One region of the Aquitalea pelogenes genome, then DNA from elsewhere that is predicted to be linked to it. Evidence: predicted binding sites of a transcription regulator. Region 1 holds the regulator's gene; each other region holds the start of a gene.
What was found. Region 1 encodes sigma-54, which starts transcription at its own class of promoters, with help from an activator protein. Its sites were predicted from a motif close to CTGGCACGCTTCATGCTT; they were not measured.
Positions count from the first base shown of each region.

Region 2: the regulator sigma-54 is predicted to act here: its motif matches at 3,456-3,473, upstream of ACE3SE_RS12050 (nitrate/nitrite transporter).
Region 3: the regulator sigma-54 is predicted to act here: its motif matches at 3,684-3,701, upstream of ACE3SE_RS09985 (dicarboxylate/amino acid:cation symporter).
Region 4: the regulator sigma-54 is predicted to act here: its motif matches at 2,529-2,546, upstream of ACE3SE_RS19150 (4Fe-4S dicluster domain-containing protein).

Region 1 covers NZ_JAYSDA010000009.1:53,636-58,642, reverse strand. The annotation lists gene hprK (HPr(Ser) kinase/phosphatase) at 1-160, opposite strand, end outside; gene ptsN (PTS IIA-like nitrogen regulatory protein PtsN) at 153-617, opposite strand; gene hpf (ribosome hibernation-promoting factor, HPF/YfiA family) at 739-1,065, opposite strand; gene ACE3SE_RS09420 (RNA polymerase factor sigma-54) at 1,137-2,561, opposite strand; gene lptB (LPS export ABC transporter ATP-binding protein) at 2,565-3,296, opposite strand; gene lptA (lipopolysaccharide transport periplasmic protein LptA) at 3,293-3,844, opposite strand; gene lptC (LPS export ABC transporter periplasmic protein LptC) at 3,834-4,394, opposite strand; gene ACE3SE_RS09400 (KdsC family phosphatase) at 4,391-4,915, opposite strand; gene ACE3SE_RS09395 (KpsF/GutQ family sugar-phosphate isomerase) at 4,934-5,007, opposite strand, start outside.
Region 2 covers NZ_JAYSDA010000013.1:60,950-65,956, forward strand. The annotation lists gene nirB (nitrite reductase large subunit NirB) at 1-2,051, opposite strand, end outside; gene ACE3SE_RS12050 (nitrate/nitrite transporter) at 2,076-3,278, opposite strand; gene ACE3SE_RS12055 (CmpA/NrtA family ABC transporter substrate-binding protein) at 3,532-4,635, opposite strand; gene ACE3SE_RS12060 (ANTAR domain-containing response regulator) at 4,645-5,007, opposite strand, start outside.
Region 3 covers NZ_JAYSDA010000009.1:168,991-173,997, forward strand. The annotation lists gene ACE3SE_RS09975 (sigma-54-dependent transcriptional regulator) at 1-922, shown strand, start outside; gene ACE3SE_RS09980 (type II asparaginase) at 1,119-2,195, opposite strand; gene ACE3SE_RS09985 (dicarboxylate/amino acid:cation symporter) at 2,361-3,629, opposite strand; partial or broken gene rpoD (RNA polymerase sigma factor RpoD) at 4,462-5,007, opposite strand, start outside.
Region 4 covers NZ_JAYSDA010000031.1:24,055-29,061, forward strand. The annotation lists gene ACE3SE_RS19135 (GntR family transcriptional regulator) at 130-798, shown strand; gene ACE3SE_RS19140 (hypothetical protein) at 950-1,138, shown strand; gene ACE3SE_RS19145 (AEC family transporter) at 1,253-2,194, opposite strand; gene ACE3SE_RS19150 (4Fe-4S dicluster domain-containing protein) at 2,623-3,270, shown strand; gene ACE3SE_RS19155 (FAD-dependent oxidoreductase) at 3,267-4,898, shown strand; gene ACE3SE_RS19160 (complex I 51 kDa subunit family protein) at 4,901-5,007, shown strand, end outside.

The DNA of each region.
Region 1 (5,007 bases):
GGTTGGGGTGAATGAAATTCAGGTGGCCGACCAGGGCCAGGGTGGGGCGTTGTTCGTCGTTGCCGATGGGGCTGTCCGCGCCGCCGGTTCCTGCAACCCAGGTCAGGTTGAGCTTTTGCTGGTTGTCCTGATACAACCGGCGCACGGTAATGCTAGGCATGGTTGGTATTCCATCCGGTGAGCAGCTGGTACAGATCGGCACGCGAGCTTGCGCTGAGCAGTTGTTCACGCAGCTGTTTGCTGGAGAACAGCTGTGCCAGTTCCGAGAGTACCTGCAAGTGCAGGTCGGTTGCCTGTTCCGGCACCAGCAGGACAAACAGGCTTTGTACCGGCTTGCCATCCGGCGCATCGAAAGGAATCGGGTTCTTCAGGCGAATGAACACGCCCGCCGCTTCCTTGAGCCCTCTGGCACGGCCATGCGGAATGGCCACCCCTTGGCCAAGGCCGGTAGAGCCCAGTTTTTCCCGGGCAAACAAGCAGTCGAAAATTTCACTGCGGGCGATGCCGTGGGTGTTTTCGATAAGGAGGCCCACCTGCTCGAAGACGCGCTTCTTGCTGGCGACATCCAGGTCCGGGAGGATGTGATCCTGTGTCAGGATTTTGCCAATCAGGCTCATAGGAATGGTTGCACGCGGCTACAGAAACTGGCCAATTCTACGTTGCCTTCATCAAAATGAAAAAGGCTCCGAGCAAATAAAAACGGGAACCCGCCGGGTTCCCGCATCGAATACTTAATGTTTACAAGCTGGCTTCCTGTTGAACCTGTGGGCTTGTTGCACGGTGTTCGCTTTGTTTTTCCTTGTGCTTGAGTACTTGGCGATCGAGCTTGTCCATCAGCGCGTCGATGGCAGCGTACATGTCGGAGTCGGTGGCCTCTACATGGATATCCTTGCCGGAGAGGTGAACATTCACTTCCGCCTTGTGCACCAGCTTGTCTACCGACAGGGTGACAGCAACGTCAATCACGTGATCGACATGGCGGGTGATGCGTTCCAGCTTGGTTTCCACGAATTCGCGGATGGCCGGGGTTACTTCGAGGTGGAGACCGGTTACTTTGAGGTTCATACCCTAACTCCTTCTTGTGTTGACTGCCCGGTCGGGTCGGCCGGGCGAGCGGATATACTTCAAGGCGTGAATCACAATGCCTTGCGCAGATTGACCGGCGGTATCTGCATAGCTTCACGATACTTCGCAACGGTGCGTCTTGCAACCTGAATCCCTTGCTTGCCCAGTTCGTCGGCAATGGCGCTGTCCGAAAGTGGCTTGGCCGGGTTTTCACCGTCTATCATGCGGCGGATATGCGCCTTGATGGCCGTTGCCGAGCATTCGCCGCCGCTGTCGGTTTCCAGTGCACTGCCAAAGAAATACTTCAGCTCGAACAGACCACGAGGGCAAAGCAGGTATTTCTGCGTGGTGACGCGTGATACGGTCGATTCATGCAGGCCAAGTTCGTCTGCGATGTCCCGCAGGATAAGCGGCCGCATGGCGACTTCACCGTGTTCAAAGAACGCTTGCTGTCTTTCGACTATAGCTTCTGACACTTTCAGAATGGTGTCAAATCGTTGCTGGATGTTCTTGACCAGCCATTTTGCTTCTTGCAGTCGGCCAGTCAGTTCGCCTGCGCCAGCGCGGTTTTCCGACAGCATCTGGGCATACAGCTGGTTGACGCGCAAGCGCGGTACCGCGCCGTTATTGAGTTCGGCTACCCAGTGACCACGCCGTTTGCGCACGGTCACATCCGGGATGACATAGTGCACGTCTTCGCCGCCGAAACCGGACGCCGGGTGAGGGGTCAGCCGGGCGATCAGTTGCTGTGCCTGGCGGATGGCTTCGTCATCCACGCCCAGAATGCGCTTCAGCCGGGTGTAGTCGCGGTTGCCCAGCAGCGTCAGGTGCTCGGCCACAATCTGGCGTGCCAGTGCATGGCCGGGCTCGTTGGCGGGCAAACGGGCCAGTTGCAGGCCAAGCGACTCGGCCAGGTTACGCGCGGCAATGCCGGGAGGGTCGAATTGCTGTAACAGGCGCAGCCCGACCATCAGTTCATCGGTTTCCAGTTCCAGTTCCAGCGGCAGGTTGCTGGCCAGTTCTTCCAGATCGGTAGTCAGGAAACCGTTGTCGTCCAGTTCTTCGATCAGCAGCTGGACAATGGCCTGGTCGCGGGTGGGCAGGGTCAGTTCACCCAGCTGCGCCAGCAGGTGTTCGCGCAGGCTGACCGGGCAGGGTACGTTGAGCATGGGGTCAAATTCATCGTCCCCGTCGTTGCGGCGGCTGCCACTGCCCCAGTCGGTGAGTTCGCCATTGCTGGCGTCCTGGCTGTTGTCACCATCGCTGCTGTCCGACGCCGTGCTGGTGGATTCTTCCTGGGCAGCCGGCGTTTCTGCCGGGCTGCTGTCATGCGAGGGCGGCTCATCGCCGCGTTCCAGCATGGGGTTGTCCAGCAAGAAGCGTTCGACTTCTGCCTGCAGGTCGAGCGTGGACAGCTGCAACAGCTTGATGGACTGTTGCAGTTGCGGCGTGAGGGTGAGTTGCTGGGAGACCCGCAGCTGTAGTGACTGTTTCATGGCTTACAGGTGGAAGTGCTCGCCCAGGTAAACCTGGCGCACTTTCTCGTTGTTGACCAGTTCTTCCGGCTCGCCGGAAGCCAGTACCGAACCATCACTGATGATGTAGGCGCGATCGCAGATGCGCAGGGTTTCACGCACATTGTGGTCGGTAATCAATACGCCAATGCCACGCTGTTGCAGGAAGGTGATGATTTTCTGGATGTCGATGACGGCAATCGGGTCTACACCGGCAAACGGTTCGTCCAGCAGGATGAAGCGCGGGCGGGTGGCCAGTACGCGGGCAATTTCCACCCGGCGGCGCTCGCCACCGGACAGTGCCAGCGCATTGCTTTCGCGCAGGTGGGCGATATTGAGGTCGTCGAGCAACAGGCTGAGTTCCTGCTCCAGTTTGTCGCCCTTGTAACCGGCAATTTCCAGCACCGCCGTGATGTTTTCTTCCACTGTCATCTTGCGGAAAATGGAAGCTTCCTGCGGCAAATAGCCTAGCCCCAGGCGGGCGCGCTGATGAATGGGCAGGTGGGTGATACTGTTGCCATCCAGCGTGATTTCGCCTTCATCGGCACCGATCAGTCCGACGATCATGTAAAAGCTGGTGGTCTTGCCGGCACCGTTGGGACCAAGCAGGCCGACCACTTCCCCGCTCTGGATCTGCAGGGCGACGTCCTTTACCACCGTACGTTTTTTGAAGCGCTTTTTCAGGCGCTCCACTTTCAGGATGCTGGGGCCGCTCATGGAGTGCTTCCGTCAGTTTTCTTGGCAGGGCTGTTGTCTCTGGGCCTGGGCTGGATGATGGCAGTCACGCGGCCGCCGTTGCTGCTGGCACCGCTGCTGACTTCATACATTTCGGTTTCGGTGTTGTAGGTAATGACATTGCCGATGACCAGGTCACTGCCGCGCTTGACGCGGGCATTGCCGGTGAGCACGGCAACGTGGGTGACGGTGTTGTAGTCCAGCTGGTTGGCCTGGCCTTCGATCCATTCGTTCTTGCCGTCCATTTTCTGGCGGAAGTTGACCTGGCGTCCGGTGGCCTGCATGGTCTGGTTACCCTGTTTGTCCTGGGTGACCGTGGCGCGGTCGGCATTGAGCTTGAGTGTGCCCTGGATGATGACGACATTGCCTTGCCATACCGTGACGCCCTTGAGCTGGTCGAGGTTGCCCCGGTCGGCACTGATTTCGATGGGCTTGTCCCGGTCGGCCTTTTCGGCATGGGCGGTCTGGATGGCGCACAGGCCGAGGGCCAGCCAGGCCAGCCGGATGAAGCGGCGGCAGTTATTTTTCATAAGTGGCCTTTGCGTTGGACAGCAGCTGTAACTGACCAGCCTGCTGCTCGTAAATGAAGCCCACGGCACTGCCGCTGGACTTGCCATAGTAGAAGTGCGTGAGGGTGTCGGCGCGGGCAATGTGCTTGACGGTGTCAATGCGCATATTGCTGCTGACTACGCGGGTTTCCTGTTGTGTGGCGGTGGCCGGCTGGATCAGCGTGACTTTCTTGTCGAACAGTACCTGTTTGGTCTTGCTGTTGTAACGGCCGCTTTCACCAATGGCATGGTAGGCCAGTACGCCATTCTTGTAGCTTTGCAGGTCCGGCGATTCGAAATACGACTCGGTGCGGTCCGGGTATTGCCACATGCGGCTGGCAATCATCTTGTCCTGCAGCATGCCCTTGGGGTCGAAGCGGGTGGCCATCACGCCTTGCGCCACGACTTCTGGCTTGTTCGGGTCCAGCTCGTGCTTGCTGGGCTGCCAGCGTGACACGGCATCCAGCCAGACGGTCAGCAAGCCGGTGATCAGCACCAGCAGGATGGGAAACAGGCGGTGCGAACGGATCATGCCAGATACCGTGCCACGATGGCGTCAAAATTGCCTTGCGCCTGCATGATCAGCTCGGCCAGTTCACGCACTGCACCCTGACCGCCGGGGAAGCCGGTGACATAGTGGGCATGCTGGCGCACCAGGGTGGGGGCGGCCGGCACGGCCACCGCCAGGCCGACGCGGCGCAGAACCGGCAGGTCGATCAGGTCGTCGCCGATGAAGGCGCATTGTTCCAGCGTGACATCCGCCTGTTGCAGCAACTGGTTCAGGGCTTCCTGCTTGTTGTGGATGCCACCGAAGTAAAAGTCGATGCCCAGTGCCTGCGCGCGGTGCTCCACGCAGCGGTCGGCCCGCCCGGAGATGATGGCCAGCCGTACGCCGGTGGATTGCAACAGCTTGAGGCCCAGGCCGTCCTGCACATAGAAGGACTTGCTCTCTTCACCCTGGGCATTGTAGTAAATGCGGCCATCGGTCATGACGCCGTCAACGTCCATGATCAGGAGCTTGATCTTGCGGGCTTGTTCGGTAATGGCTTGCATGGGCTTCCTTGTTGGCGGCTAGACGACGCCGGCCTTGAGCAGGTCGTGCATGTGGATGGCGCCGGCCAGCTTGCCGTCGGCATCCACTACCA
Region 2 (5,007 bases), on a different contig from region 1:
ACCGCCAGCTTCACCTTGTGCGGCGACCACATATTGGCCAGCATGGTTTCCAGATCAATGCCCATCTGGGTGCTGTTCTGGGTGCCAAAGCGGCAGAACTCGCTACCGACACAGGTTTTCACCGTGCGGATGGATTTGCCGTAGGCATGGCCGGACTGCATGCCCAGGTCCTGCCACACATTGACCAGGTCTTCCTTCTTCACGCCCAGCAGGTCGATACGCTGACCGCCTGTGACTTTCACCATCGGCACCTGGTATTTGTCGGCCACGTCGGCAATGCGGCGCAGCTCGCTGGCGGTGGTGACTCCACCCTTCATCTGCGGAATCACCGAGAAGGTGCCGTCCTTCTGGATATTGGCGTGCACCCGTTCGTTGACGAAGCGGCTTTGCGGATCGTCCACCGCCTCATGCGGCCAGCTGGACAACAGGTAGTAGTTGATGGCCGGACGGCAGGTGGCGCAACCATTGGGGGTGCGCCACTCCAGAAAATGGAACACCTCGGCGTGGGTCAGCAGGTGCTGTTCGCGGATGGCCTTGCGCACTTCGCCGTGGCTGCGGTCGGTGCAGCCGCACACCGCCTTGGTCTTGGGCGTTTCCTGGAAATCGGTACCCACCACGCTCATCAATATCTGCTCCACCAGGCCGGAGCAGGAACCGCAGGAACTGGCCGCCTTGGTGTGCTTTTTCACCTCGTCCAGGGTAAACAGGCCCTTGTCCTTGATGGCCTTGACGATGCTTCCCTTGCACACCCCATTGCAGCCGCATACTTCGTCGCTGTCTTGCATGCAGGCGGCCTTGCTCTGCCCTTGCACGCCGGCATCACCAATGGCGGATTCGCCAAACATCAGCGTATCGCGCAAATCCGCCACCGAGCGGCCTTCGCGCAGCAGCTTGAAATACCAGGCACCGTCGGCGGTATCGCCATACAGGCAGACCCCGGCCAGCTTGTCGTCCTTGATCACCAGCTTCTTGTACACGCCGCCAGCCGGGTCGGACAGCACGATGTCCTCCATGCCCTCGCCGCCCATGAAGTCGCCAGCCGAGAACAGATCAATCCCGGTGACTTTCAGCTTGGTGGACAGCACCGAACCCTGATAGCGGCCAATACCCAGCTGGGCCAGATGGTTGGCACACACCCTGGCCTGCTCGAACAAGGGAGCGACCAGTCCGTAAGCCACACCGCGATGGCTGACGCACTCGCCCACTGCATACACGCGCGGGTCGTAGGTTTGCAGCGCATCGCTCACCACAATGCCGCGCTCGCAGTGCAGGCCGCAGGATTCGGCCAGTGCGGTATTGGGGCGAATCCCCACCGCCATCACCACCAACTGCGCGTCTACCTGCTCACCATCGCTAAAACGCACCCCGGCCACACCGCCCTGGCCGTCATCCAGAATGGCGGCGGTCTGCTTGCCCAGCAAAAAGCCGATGCCACGCTCTTCCAGTGCCCGGCGCAGCAGGCCACCGGCTACGTCGTCCAGCTGACGGTCCAGCAGCCAGTCACCCAGATGCACCACGGTCACTTCCATGCCGCGCAGCTTCAGGCCGTTGGCGGCCTCCAGCCCCAACAGGCCACCGCCAATCACCACCGCCTGACGCTTGGTTTTGGCGACTTCCATCATCAGCTCGGTATCGCGGATGTCACGGTAGCTGATGACGCCATCCAGCTCCTTGCCCGGCACTGGCAAGATGAAGGGCGTGGAGCCGGTGGCCAGCAGCAGGCGGTCGTACGCCGCCTCGGTGCCATCCTCGGCGATGACTTTGCGGCGGACCCGGTCGATGGTGGCCACATTCTTGCCCATGTAGAGGGTGATGCCGTGCTCGGCGTACCACTCCACGCTGTTGAGAATGATGTCCTTGAAATCCTGCTCCCCGGCCAGCACCGGCGACAGCAAAATGCGGTTGTAATTGGGATGCGGCTCGGCCCCGAATACCGTGATGTCGTACAAATCCGGTGCCAGGCCCAGCAACTCCTCCACGGTGCGGATGCCGGCCATGCCATTACCCACCACCACCAGCTTTTGCCGGGCCTTGCCCTGCAGTTCTGCCATGTTCATCCTGCTCTCCCTTGCTTCTTATACCCGTGCCGCGGCAACGGTCGAGCCACTGCGCCAGCGTTGTTTCACCCCGGAAAGGCTCAGCCAGGCCAGGCAGCACAGGCAGGCAAACAGCCACAAACCTGCTGCATAACCACCGCTAGCCTGCTTGATGGCTCCCAGACTGGCGGCCAGTGCAAAACCACCTACCCCGCCCGCCATACCCACCAGGCCGGTCATCACGCCGATTTCCTTGCCAAAGCGTTGCGGCACCAGCTGGAACACCGCGCCATTACCGGCACCCAGGCACAGCATGGCCAGGATGAACAGCAGCAGTGCCACAGATGGGCCACCCACATTGAAACCGGCCGCGCCAATCAGCAGCGCACAGCACAGATACACCGCGAGCAAGGAACGGGTGCCGCCCAGACGGTCGGCCAGCATGCCGCCCAGCGGCCGCATCACCGAACCGGCAAACACACAGGCGGCGGTGTACAGCCCTGCAGTTTTGGCATCAAAGGCAAACTGGTCGTGAAAGTAACCCGGCAGCGCGCTGGCAAAGCCGGAAAAGCCGCCAAAGGTCATGGAATAGAAAAACATGAACCACCAGGCGTCCTTTTCCTTCAGCACGGCCATATAGTCGGCCAGCTTCTTGGCTGGCGGCGCATTGGGTGCATCCTTGGCGCAGAAGGTGAAGATGAGCAGCGCGGCTATGAGCGGAATGCAGGCCAGGCCGAACACGTTCTGCCAGCCAAAAGCCAGTGCCAGCGCCGGGGCAAACAAGGCGGCCAGCACGGTGCCGGAATTACCCGCCCCGGCAATGCCCATGGCCGTACCCTGATGCTGTGGTGGATACCAGCGCGAGGCCAGCGGCAGCGATACCGCAAACGAGGCCCCGGCCACGCCCAGGAACAAGCCCAGCAGCAGCGCGCCACCCAGGCTGGCAATGCCGACCTGCCAGGCCGCCAGCAAGGCGGCAATCACCACCAGCTGGCCGATGATGCCGGCCCCGCGCGCGCCGATGCGGTCCACCAGCACACCCATCAACAGGCGCAGGATGGCCCCGGCGAGGATGGGCGTGGCCACCATCAGGCCGCGTTGCTGGGTGGACAGATGCAGTGCGCTGGCAATGGGCACCTGCAAGGGGCCCAGCAGATACCACACCATGAAACTGAGGTCGAAATACAGAAAGGCTGAAAACAGGGTCGGCTTGTGTCCGGCTTGCCAGAAAGTGCGGTCCATGTAGTACTCCTGTCGGGGAAGTGTGCTTCCCGCCAAATGGCCAAAACAAAAACGGCGCCCTCCCTGACGGTGAAGTCAGGAGAGGACGCCGTTGTCCGTATCGGTAGTGGCCGCCGTTGGCCACTGCCGTGATGTATGGTGCAGTCAGCACGCCGTTGCGCTGCTACACCGCACTTATTGCAATTTGCGTGCCAGCCGGAAAATGCTGTTTGCGGGAGTATTCATGCCGGTTTTGCTCGGATATTGCACCGCATCAGTGCGTGTATTGCGACAGCGCACCGACACTGGGCGCACTGCCGGAATAATCTGGCCAGTGGCTGCCGTCCATCAGCACGCTGTGGCGGTCATGTACAGCGGGCAATGACAAGCCGCACGCCCGGGCCGCCTGCTCATACAAGGCGGTCTGGTTGACGCTGGCCACCACGGCGGCCGCGTCATTGCCCTGCCACATGCCCCAGCGCCGGTATTGCTGCAAAAACCACAAGGCATCCGACGGATAAGGGTAATTGACGCGACCTTCATCACAAAAATGCAGTGGACCGGCATCCGCTGCGGTCCAGTGTTGCAGGATCAGCTCCGCCGGCATGGCCAGGCAGTCTTCCGCGGCCAGCCAGGCGGCCGCCAGTGCGTGGTTTTCCGGCTGGTCCAGCCAGTGGCAGGCCAGCAGCAGCGCCTGTACCAGACGCCCGGCAACATCCGGCTGTTGCTGTGCCAGTTCGCGTCGGCAAGCCAGTACCTTTTCCGGGTGATTGGGCCAGATGACCGCACTGTCCGTCACCAGGCTGGCAACCCCGCGCTGCTGTGCCAGTGCATGCCAGGGCTGGCCGGCACAGAACCCGTCCAGCACACCAGCCTGCATGGCATCGCTCATTTGTGCCGGTGGAATCACCACGCAACGGGCATCGCGCAAGGGATGCACACCCTGGGCGGCCAGCCAGTAATACAGCCACATGGCGTGGGTGCCGGTGGGAAAGGTATGTGCCAGTGCCAGCGGGCGGCCCAGTTGCTGGCTGATTTCCATCAGGCTGGCACCCTGACAATAGGCATCGGCCAAAGCCGGAGCCAGGCTGATGCCCTGCCCGTTCTGGTTCAGCGTCATCAGGATGGCCATGTCGCAGGGCGGATTACCCATGCCCAGCTGCATGCCGTACACCAGCCCGTACAGCGCATGCGCGGCATCCAGTTGCCCGGTCATCAGCTTGTCGCGCACCGCCGACCAGGACGGCTGGCGGTGCAGGCAGAATTGCAGACCCATTTCACGGTCCAGCCCCAGACGCTGTGCCACCACCAGCGGTGCGCAATCTGTCAGTGCGACAAAGCCCAGATTCAGTGTGTGCAAGCATGCGGGAACAGTCATGAATGTCTTTCAGCCCAGCAGCTTGCTGGAGTTGATCAGTTGGCGGGACAGTTCGGCCAGCCGCAAGCCGCTTTGCATGGCCTGGCTGCGCAGCAGCGCATAGGCGTCGGCTTCGGACAGCTGGCGGCGCTCCATCAGGATGCCCTTGGCGCGTTCGATCAGCTTGCGCTCTGCCAGTTGCTCTTCCATCTGCAGCAGTCGCTTTTTAAGGCGGGCATCTTCTTCAAACTTGACCCGTGCCATGTCGATGATCGGTGCCAGGCGGCTGGCCGCCACCTGATCCACCACATAGGCGGTGACACCAGCACTGACTGCAGCCTGAATGGCGGGCAAGCCGCCTTGCTCGGCAAACATCACCACCGGGCGTGGCGC
Region 3 (5,007 bases), 120 kb from region 1:
AGACAAGCAAAGCCTGGAATCGCGCCTGATCGGCCGCTCGCCGGCCATGGAAAAAGTGCGCCGCATGATTGCCGACCTGGCCGATACCTCGGCCAATGTGTTGATCCTGGGCGAAACCGGCACCGGCAAGGAGCTGGTGGCGCGTTGCCTGCATGAAATCAGCCGTCGCCAGAAGCACAACTTTGTCGCCGTCAATTGTGGCGGTCTGGCGGAAAACCTGTTCGAGAGCGAGATTTTCGGCCACGAGGCCCATGCCTTCACCGGGGCCGCCAAACGCCGCATCGGCCGTATCGAATATGCCAATAACGGCACGCTGTTCCTCGATGAAATCGAAAGCATGCCGCTACCGCTGCAAATCAAGATGCTGCGCGTGCTGCAGGAACGCACGCTGGAGAGGCTGGGTTCCAACACCCCCATTCCGGTGGACTGTCGCGTGATATCGGCCACCAAGGCTGACCTGAAAGCCATGGGCAATAACGGCAGCTTCCGTAGCGACCTTTACTACCGGCTGAACGTGGTCACGCTGCAACTGCCGCCGCTGCGCGAACGCCGCGAGGATATTCCGCTACTGTTCGAGTATTTCCTGCTGCAATCGGCCAGCCGTTTCGACCGCCCCACCCCGCAACTGGAAGCCCATGAACAGGCCGAACTGCTGGCCTACGACTGGCCGGGCAATGTGCGCGAATTGCGCAATGTGGCCGAACGCTATGTGCTGGGCATTCGCACGCCATTGTCGGAATCCGGCGAGCCAAGCCAGAGCCTGCCGCTGGCCGAAACCGTGGAAGCGTTCGAACGGGCACTGATTGCCGAGGAATTCCGTCGCCACGGTTACAGCCTGAGCCGTACCAGCGAAGCGCTGAAAGTGGCCAAGACCACCCTGTTCGACAAACTGAAAAAATACGGCCTGAATCAATCGGGTTGATGCCCGGCTGATGGCCGGGCTGATGACATGCCCGCAGTCCCGGCCGGCACCGGGCTGCAGGCATAAAAAAAGCGGCCACCGGGGCCGCTTGCCAAAGGCTGCTTGATCAGTCGCCACACCATGCTGTCGCTGCGGGGGGATCACACCAGGGGTGTCGCAGTCGACAGACAGGCCGGTGCAGCGCCTGTCAGCCAGCTCAATAGGTGTAGAACATGCGTTGCAGTTCTTTGGTGTCGTGGGTCTTGGTCAGACCCAGCATCAGCAGGATGCGGGCTTTTTGCGCATTCAGCGTGTCGCTCACCACCAGGTCTTCCTGGTCGTCATTGGCTTCACCATTACGCGCCACGATACCGCTACCCACGCGCGAGCTGCGTACCACGATCACACCCTTCTTACGGGCGTCACGGATGGCAGGCATCATCTGGGCGGCAATACTGCCATCGCCCACACCGGCTTGCACGATGCCCTGGGCACCGGCAGCAATGTCGGCATCCATGGCCACGCGGTCCATGTTGGCGTAACCGTAAACGATGTCGACACGCGGCAGGCTGTTCAGCTTGGAGATGTCAAATTCGGTATCCGCAGTGTTCTTGCGGGTGGACATGCGGTAGAAGTGCGGCTTGTTGTCCTGCATGTAACCCAGATAACCCAGTTCTGGCGTCTTGAAGGTGTCGGTAGTGGAAGTGTTGGTCTTGGTGACTTCGCGGGCGGCGTTGATCTGGTCGTTCAGCGCAACCAGCACACCCTTGCCAACCGCATCCTTGCTGCCAGCCAGAATCACGGCGTTATACAGGTTGATCGGACCATCTGCACTGATGGCGGTGGACGGACGCATGGAGCCAACCACAACCACCGGCTTCTTGCTCTTCACCACCAGGTCCAGGAAGTAAGCGGTTTCTTCGATGGTATCGGTACCGTGGGTAATCACCACGCCGTCCACATCCTTCTGGGCCAGCAGTTCGTTCACACGCTTGGCCAGCTTCAACCACACTTCATTGGTCATGCTTTCGCTGGCGATCTGGGCAACCTGTTCGCCACGTACATCAGCCACCTTGGACAGCTCGGGCACGGCGGCAATCATCTTGTCCACGCCCAACTTGGCTGCGGTGTAACCAATGGTGGTGGTGCTGGTAGCGCCAGTACCGGCGATGGTGCCACCGGTTGCCAGAATCACCACGTGCGGCTTGGCCGCATCAGCCGCCTGGGCGGACTGACCACACAATGCAGCCATGACAGCTGCGCTGGACAACAACATTTTGAAGGTTTTTTTCATGTCTCTTCCTTTGTAGAAAGACAAGTGGGAGATGACGTTGCCGGGGAGCAACTCACTGCAGCGATCCCCCCGTCACCAGCTTGTCCGCCTGTATCGGCAGCTTTGGCTGGGCGGGGAGTCTCGCCTGATTTCTTATTTGTTCATGCGTGGCAGGGACGCCGGGGCTCAGGCCTGATCTTCGGCCAGGGCCGGGTTGGCATGTGCAGCTTCGGCATCGATATCGCCTTCCGAAGCAGCCACCACGGTAGTGGCAATGGCATTACCCAGCACGTTGGTGGCGGTACGGCCCATGTCCAGGAAGTGGTCGATACCCAGAATCAGCAGAATGCCGGCTTCAGGCAGGTTGAACATCGGCAGTACGGCAGCCACCACCACCAGCGAAGCACGCGGTACACCGGCAATACCCTTGCTGGTGATCAGCAGGATCAGCAGCATGGTGATTTGCTGGCCCAGGGTCAGGTTGATGTTGGCAACCTGGGAGATGAACAGGGCGGCAAACGAGGTGTACATGATGGAACCGTCCAGGTTAAACGAATAACCCAGCGGCAGGACAAAACCGGAAACACGTTCCTTGATGCCAAAGCGTTCCAGCTGCTCCAGCAGGGTCGGGTAAGCAGCTTCGCTACTGGCGGTGGCAAAACCCAGCATCAGCGGCATGCGGATGGTCTTGAGCAGGGCGAAGATCTTCTTGCCGACAAAGCCGTAAGCGGCGGCAATCATCAGCATCCACAGGCAAGCCAGGGCCAGGTAGAAGCTACCCATGAACTTGGCGTACATGGACAGCACGCCCAGGCCATCGGCGGTAATGGTGGCAGCAACGGCACCGAATACACCAACCGGGGCAAACATCATCACGATATTGGTGACGCGCAGCATGATGTTGGCGAGTTGTTCCAGACCTTTCATCAGGATGTCCGGTTTCGGGCCCTTGTAAGAAGCAATGGCAAAACCGAAGAACACCGAGAACACCACCACTTGCAGCACTTCGTTTTTCGCCATGGCGTCAAAGAAGCTGGTGGGGAACATGTGGGTGATGAAGTCCTTCAGGTTCAGCGCACTGGTCTTCAGGGCCGGTGCAGCAGCATCAGCCACCGGCAGGGTGTAACCCACGCCAGGTTGCAGGCTGTTGGCGAAAATCAGGCCCAGGAACAGGGAAACCAGCGAGGCACCCATGAACCAGCACATGGCCTTCAGACCAACACGACCCACAGAGCGGGAATCACTGCTGCCAATGCCATGCACCAGGGTGGACATCACCAGCGGCGCAATGATCATCTTGATCAGACGCATGAACACGTCGGTCAGGATGGAGAAGTAACCGGCAACATCTTTCAGTTGTTTCGGATCGGTAATCGAGGTGTGACAGCCGTAGCCGACTGCGATGCCCAGCACCAGGGCGATCAAGACCCACAGGGTAATCTTGTTGGTTTTCACGAGCGTTTCTCCAGAGTAACCCGGCTTTATGGCCGGTGTTGAGTACGCTCTATACAGCAGAAAGCGTGCCAAGAAAAATTCACATTTTTATCACGTAAATATCTGATTTTTATGAATAAAAATAAAAATACAATAGCATTGATTCGGAAATCCGAATGGAAGCTGAAAACTGCGTTTGGAAAACCGACCGGAATGGTGGCAGTGGATGCCGCGAAGGGGTTCTTGTGACCTGCTATCCGGAGAAAAGTTTCCGCACTGCAGCATCATCCGACTGCGCTATTGTCCGTTCATCGCCGCTGTTACCTGCCGGCCCTGTCAGGGTGGTCAAGCGGTCGTGCCGGACATGCCCAAGCAGTCGCCACATTTCTTGCAGGCATGAAAAAGCCGCTGTGAATGAATCACAGCGGCTTTTGATTTGGTGGGCCCCCCGGGAGTCGAACCCGGCACCAACGGATTATGCTTACCCGCTACGGCTTTCGCCGCCCCTTTCGGGTTTGTGGTCTGGACTGTCTCTTGTCTTTACGACCTGCCCGTACAGTCTCTACACGTTCTCTCTTGCGAGAGCTTCGCTCGGGATTGCCACGCCGCCACGGCAGCAGAGGTTTCCCCGAATTTGAGCAGTTCTACCAGGGAGCAGAGTCAACTTGCTCCAAGGCAACCCAATCAGTGCGCTCCGTACTCTTGCGAGTCGTAGGAGTCCACTTGTTAAGTCCGCTGCTCTAACCAAGCATGAGCTAGAGGCCCGAAGCTGCGCAGTATAACAGAATGAAATAAAAATCCCCAAGCCCTGATGCAAGCAGCTTGGGGATGCCGTCTTGAAAGACAGGCTGTATTACTGACCGCCCGGCTCGTTGTCCAGGAAGCTGCGCAGGCGTTCCGAACGGGTCGGGTGACGCAGCTTGCGCAAGGCCTTGGCTTCAATCTGACGGATACGCTCACGCGTCACGTCAAACTGCTTGCCCACTTCTTCCAGCGTGTGGTCGGTATTCATGTCGATACCAAAACGCATGCGCAATACCTTGGCCTCACGCGGAGTCAGGGTATCCAGCACTTCCTTGGTGGCGTCCTTCAGGCTGGAGTACATCGCAGCATCGGACGGTGCCAGGTTGTTCTGGTCCTCGATGAAATCACCCAGATGGGAATCGTCGTCATCGCCGATCGGGGTTTCCATGGAGATGGGCTCCTTGGAAATCTTCATGATCTTGCGAATCTTCTCTTCCGGCATTTCCATTTTTTCCGCCAGTTCGGCCGGGTCCGGCTCACGGCCGGTTTCCTGCAGGATCTGACGCGAAATGCGGTTCATCTTGTTGATGGTTTCGATCATGTGCACCGGAATACGGATGGTGCGGGCCTGGTCCGCGATCGAGCGGGTGATGGC
Region 4 (5,007 bases), on a different contig from region 1:
CACCGGATAGCGGCGACAAGTCCGACATCACGCTCACAATTTATGATGCATCATATTTGCTGCATTTCATTCTGACAAGCAGCAGTGGTAACATGATGCACCAGTCACCACCTCACCGGCCCGCAACGCATGGACTACCAACTGGACACACTGGAACACGACAATCTAGGCAGCACGGTCTACCAGCTACTATGCAAGGCGCTGATCCAGGGCCGGTTGCAACCCGGTGCCCGACTGAAAATACGTGAGCTGGCCGAGCAACTGGGCACCAGCGTCACCCCGGTGCGCGATGCCATCCTGCGTCTGGTGCAGGAGCAGGCGCTCACCATGCAGTCCCCGCGTGACATCCGCGTGCCCTACATGACGGTGGAGCGCTATCTGGAAATCCGTGCCATCCGTATCCGGCTGGAGGGGCTGGCAGCGGAAACCGCTTCGCAGAAGGCAGACGCCAGCGCCATTGCCCGGCTGGAAGACATTGTCAGCCGCAACGCACTGGCCATGACGGCACAAGACACGATGTTGGGCTGCGAGCTGAACCAGCAGTTTCACTTTGCGCTGGTGGACATCGCCGGGCTGCCCTTCCTGCAAGGCATCCTGTACCGCATCTGGTTGCAGATGGGGCCGCTGATTGCCGCCGTGTACCAGCAAGGCGGCAGCGACATGATTGACTACCACTACCCGGTACTGGCGGCCATCCGCACTGGCGATGGCCCTGCCGCCGCCGCTGCCATTGGTGATGACATCCTGCACGGCGGACACAGCATCCTGCTGCATTTGCAGGCCCGCGCGCAGCAATGAGCGCGGTTTTCCGAACGCGCTTGCGCGGAAACCCGTCCGCCCCCAGCGATGGCTGTTTAATTTTCCTTTATTATCAATATCTTGATATTGCACGCAGCAGGCACGGCTTTTGCAATCAGCAGTACCATCTGAATGCCGGAAAGCTACTGCCATGCCTGTCAAACTCTTGCTTACCCTGAGCTTTTCTTCCCTGCTGGCCCGCCATCTGGGCAGCACCCCGTTGCCGGACCTCACCAACGCACTACCCCTGCCCGGCGTGCTGCTGCTGATGACGCTGGGCAATGCCCTTGCCTACCTGCTGGTGCGGCTGTTGTTCATCAAGCTGTCCGCGCAACACTGAGTCTTGCCATCCCGCTTCACCGTCCCTGGCCCTTGAACGCGACAAGGCCCGGCAATGCCGGGCCTTGTCGCTGCCAGCCAGACTGGCGACGCCAGCCTGACCGTGCAGTTGCCATCACACCATGAAGTAAATCAGCGCCGCTTCACCAAACACCCCGATCACCGTGCCTACCAGTACAGAATGCGAGGCATGCAGCGCATAGGTCTGGTTGCGCACGGCAAACATCGAGGCCGCAATGGCGGTGGGCACCGCCCCGACAATCAGCGCCTGTTTGGCAAACTCGGCATCCACGCCAAACAGGAAGATGCCCAGCAACATCAGGGCCGGTTGCAGGAAGTTCTTCATCGCCACATTACCTAACACATGGCCGTTGAAGCTGGGCTTTTCACCGCAGAACATCAGCCCCAGCGCCAGCAGCGACACCCCACCGGCCGCCTTGGCCAGCATGTCCACGCTTTCCTGTACCGCAGCGGGCAGATGCAGGTGATTGAAGCTGAGCACCACCCCCAGGATAGGCAGCCAGACAATCTGGTTGGACAGCGTCTTGACCAGGCTTTGCTTGAGCATGGCCACCATGCCGTCATCGTCCCCCGCATCCGCCATTTCACCGCAGCGGCACAGTACGATGGTAAGCGGCAGGATGACAAAGCTGGTGATCAGGTTGCCAATCAGCACGGCAATGAAACCCTGCGGACCGCACACCTGCTGCAGGATGGGCGCGCCAAAATAGGCCATGTCGGGAAAGGTACATACCAGTGCCTGGATGGCGCTGGTTTTCAGCCCCTGCCGGTAGTAATAACGCCCGGCCAGCAAGGCCAGTACATAGGTGCCGACAAAGCCGAAAGTCATGCACAGGATGAAAGGCAGGTTCTGGATGCGCTCCGGCGGCGTCTTCAACGCGCCGATAAACAATGAACAGGGCAAGGCATAACGCATTACCAGCGTTGCCATCACCCCCACATCCTCCTGACGGAAATAGCCACGCTGTCCGCCAAACCAGCCCAGCAGCATCAATAGCACCACCGGTAGCAGTGCTGTACTCATGGTTCCCCACATGGTCTTGCTCCTTGATTTCTGTAGTGTGTCTCCCACCCACCGCAGAGCAAGCCCCGTGCCACGCAACAGTCGCCGCATGTCATTGATTTGAATGAACAATGCCATTGGCAAAACACTGAAAGTACGGTCAGCCGCGAATCCACTGTTTTAAAAGTACGGAAATCCGCACTTTGCCTTTCTGCCAGCCAAATCCCGCAAATCACTACCCCGCGTAAGGTTTTCCGTAAACCGCAGTCCGGTAGAAGCACGGTTTTCCGTTGATCTTGCTCCACACGGCAACAAGCGACTCATGGTTTTTTATTTATATTCAATACCTTGAAGCATTTTCACTGTATGGGCACGCTCCTTGCAGTAGCGCAAGCAACGGCCCGACCAGAGGCAGCACCACATGCTGCCACTGGCCGCAACCCAAGCTTGAGGACAATCCCATGAGTGAAACCATCCGCATCAGCATTGATGGCAAGGTGGTGGATGCCACACCCGGCAACTCCATCCTGCACACCCGCCTGGAAGGCGATTCGCCACTCACCGCCAATATCGGCTGCATGGGCCAGGGCGTGTGCGGTTCCTGCCGCTGCCTGGTCCGCAAGGCCGGTGAGCGCTCCGCCGAAACCCGTCTGGCCTGTGAAACCACGGTAGAGGACGGCATGCAGGTCAGCTTTATCGACTACTACCTGCCCGACCACGTCCACCACTACCGCCCGCATGATTTGCGTGATGGCTGGCAGGCCCTGCCCCAGCTGCAGCAAACCTTTCCGGAGCTCGCCCACTGCCGCCATTGCAGCGGCTGCGACCGCGCCTGCCCACGGCATATACCGGTTCAGCAAGGCATGGCACTGGCGGCCAGCGGCCAGTTGCAAGCCGCCGCCGCGCTGTTTGACGCCTGCATCATGTGCAATCTGTGTACGCTGGCCTGCCCGGAAAACATCCGGCCCAATCATGTCGGCCTTTACCTGCGCCGTGCCCAGGCCATCCAGAACCTGCGCCCGGGCGATCTGCTTCGCCGCCAGGAACAACAGGCCCGCGGCGAGCTGGCCATCAACACCCGCAGCGACACCCCCAGGAGCGAAGCATGAACAACGCCATTCCCTATGCACAAGCCCTGGCCAATCTGACCGCCCATGCCCAGCCACCGCTGCGCCCGGCCGACCTGTCGCGCAGCGCGTTGCTGGCGCAATACCACCCGGACAGCGACAGCAATGCCAGCACCTTGCTGCAAATCGGCCCCAGCCGCGGCCAACCCTGCCACCCGCAACTGGCCGCCTTGCTGCAAAGCAATGCACTGATCGATGGCTTTGACCTAGCCGGTGCCGAACAGCGCAGCACCGATGTACTGGTGATTGGTGGCGGCGGTGCCGGTGCGGCCGCCGCGCTGACCGCCGCGCGCAGCGGCGCGCAAGTGATGCTGGCCAGCAAACTGCGACTGGGCGACAGCAATACCGTCATGGCCGAAGGCGGCATCCAGGCTGCACTGGCGGCCAGCGACAGCCCGCAACAACACTTTGACGACGCCATGCGTGGCGGCCACAAATGTGCCAATCCGCAATTGCTGGCACAAATGGCCAGCGATGCACCCGGCGTCATCCGCTGGCTGATTGAGCTGGGCATGCATTTTGATCTGGAAGACCCGCTCAGCGACGGTGGCAAGCTGCGTTACAAGCAAGCCGGTGGCTGCAGTCAGCCACGCATCCTGTGCTACCGCGATTACACCGGGCTGGAGATGATGCGCGTGCTGCGCGAAACCGTGGAACTGGACCCGGCCATCACCCTGCTCAACCGCTGCCCGGTGGTGGAACTGCTGTCGCACGAGGACGGCAGCTGCGCCGGGGCCGTGTTGTACGACCTGGAATACCAGCGCTTCATGGTGGTATCCGCCCGGCAAACCATTCTGGCCACCGGAGGTTGCGGCCGGCTTCACCTGCAAGGCTTTCCCACCTCCAACCACTACGGCGCCACCGCCGACGGGCTGGTGCTGGCCTACCGGCTGGGTGCCGGCTTGCGTGACATGGATGCCTTCCAATACCACCCCACCGGCGTGGCCTGGCCGGCGCGACTACGTGGCGGGCTGATTTCCGAAGCTGCCCGCTCAGGCGGGGCCTTGCTGGTCAACGGTCTGGGCGAGCGTTTTGTCGAAGAACTGGCCCCACGCGACGTGGTAAGCGCTGCCATCCTGCGGGAATGCGCCGCCGGGCGCGGCATCGAACGCAATGGCCAGATCGGCGTGTTTCTGGACACCCGCACACTGGGGCCGGAACTGGCACAACGCCTGCCTGCCTTGCAGCACCTGGCCGACAAATGCGGCATCGACCCCAGCCGCGAGCCCATGCTGATCTACCCCACCCTGCACTACCAGAACGGCGGCGTCATCATCGACGGCAACGGCCAGACCGAAGTCCCCGGCCTGCTGTGCGCCGGTGAAATCACCGGCGGCATTCATGGCCGCAACCGGCTGATGGGCAATGCGCTGCTGGACATCCTGGCTTTTGGCCGTCGCGCCGGACGCCAGGCCGCCCGGCTGGCGCAAGCCGCTCGCCACAAGTCATCGCTTCCGCCCCTGCGCGGCGGCATCGAACACGTCTACCGCTGGCAGCGCCAGCTGGCACTGGCCGGGCTGGACGCCAGCGTGCAAGCCCCCTTGCTCTATCCGGGACAGGCCCGCCTCGCCCTGCATCGCCCCACCAGCCCGCGTGCCCAGGAGAAATGATCATGGAAAAACTCAATCAGGTACTACTCAACCCGGCAGTGCAGGTAGGCCCAAACCTTGACGCCTGGCTGCAGACAGGGGGCGGCCTTGGCCTGCAAGCGGCACTCAA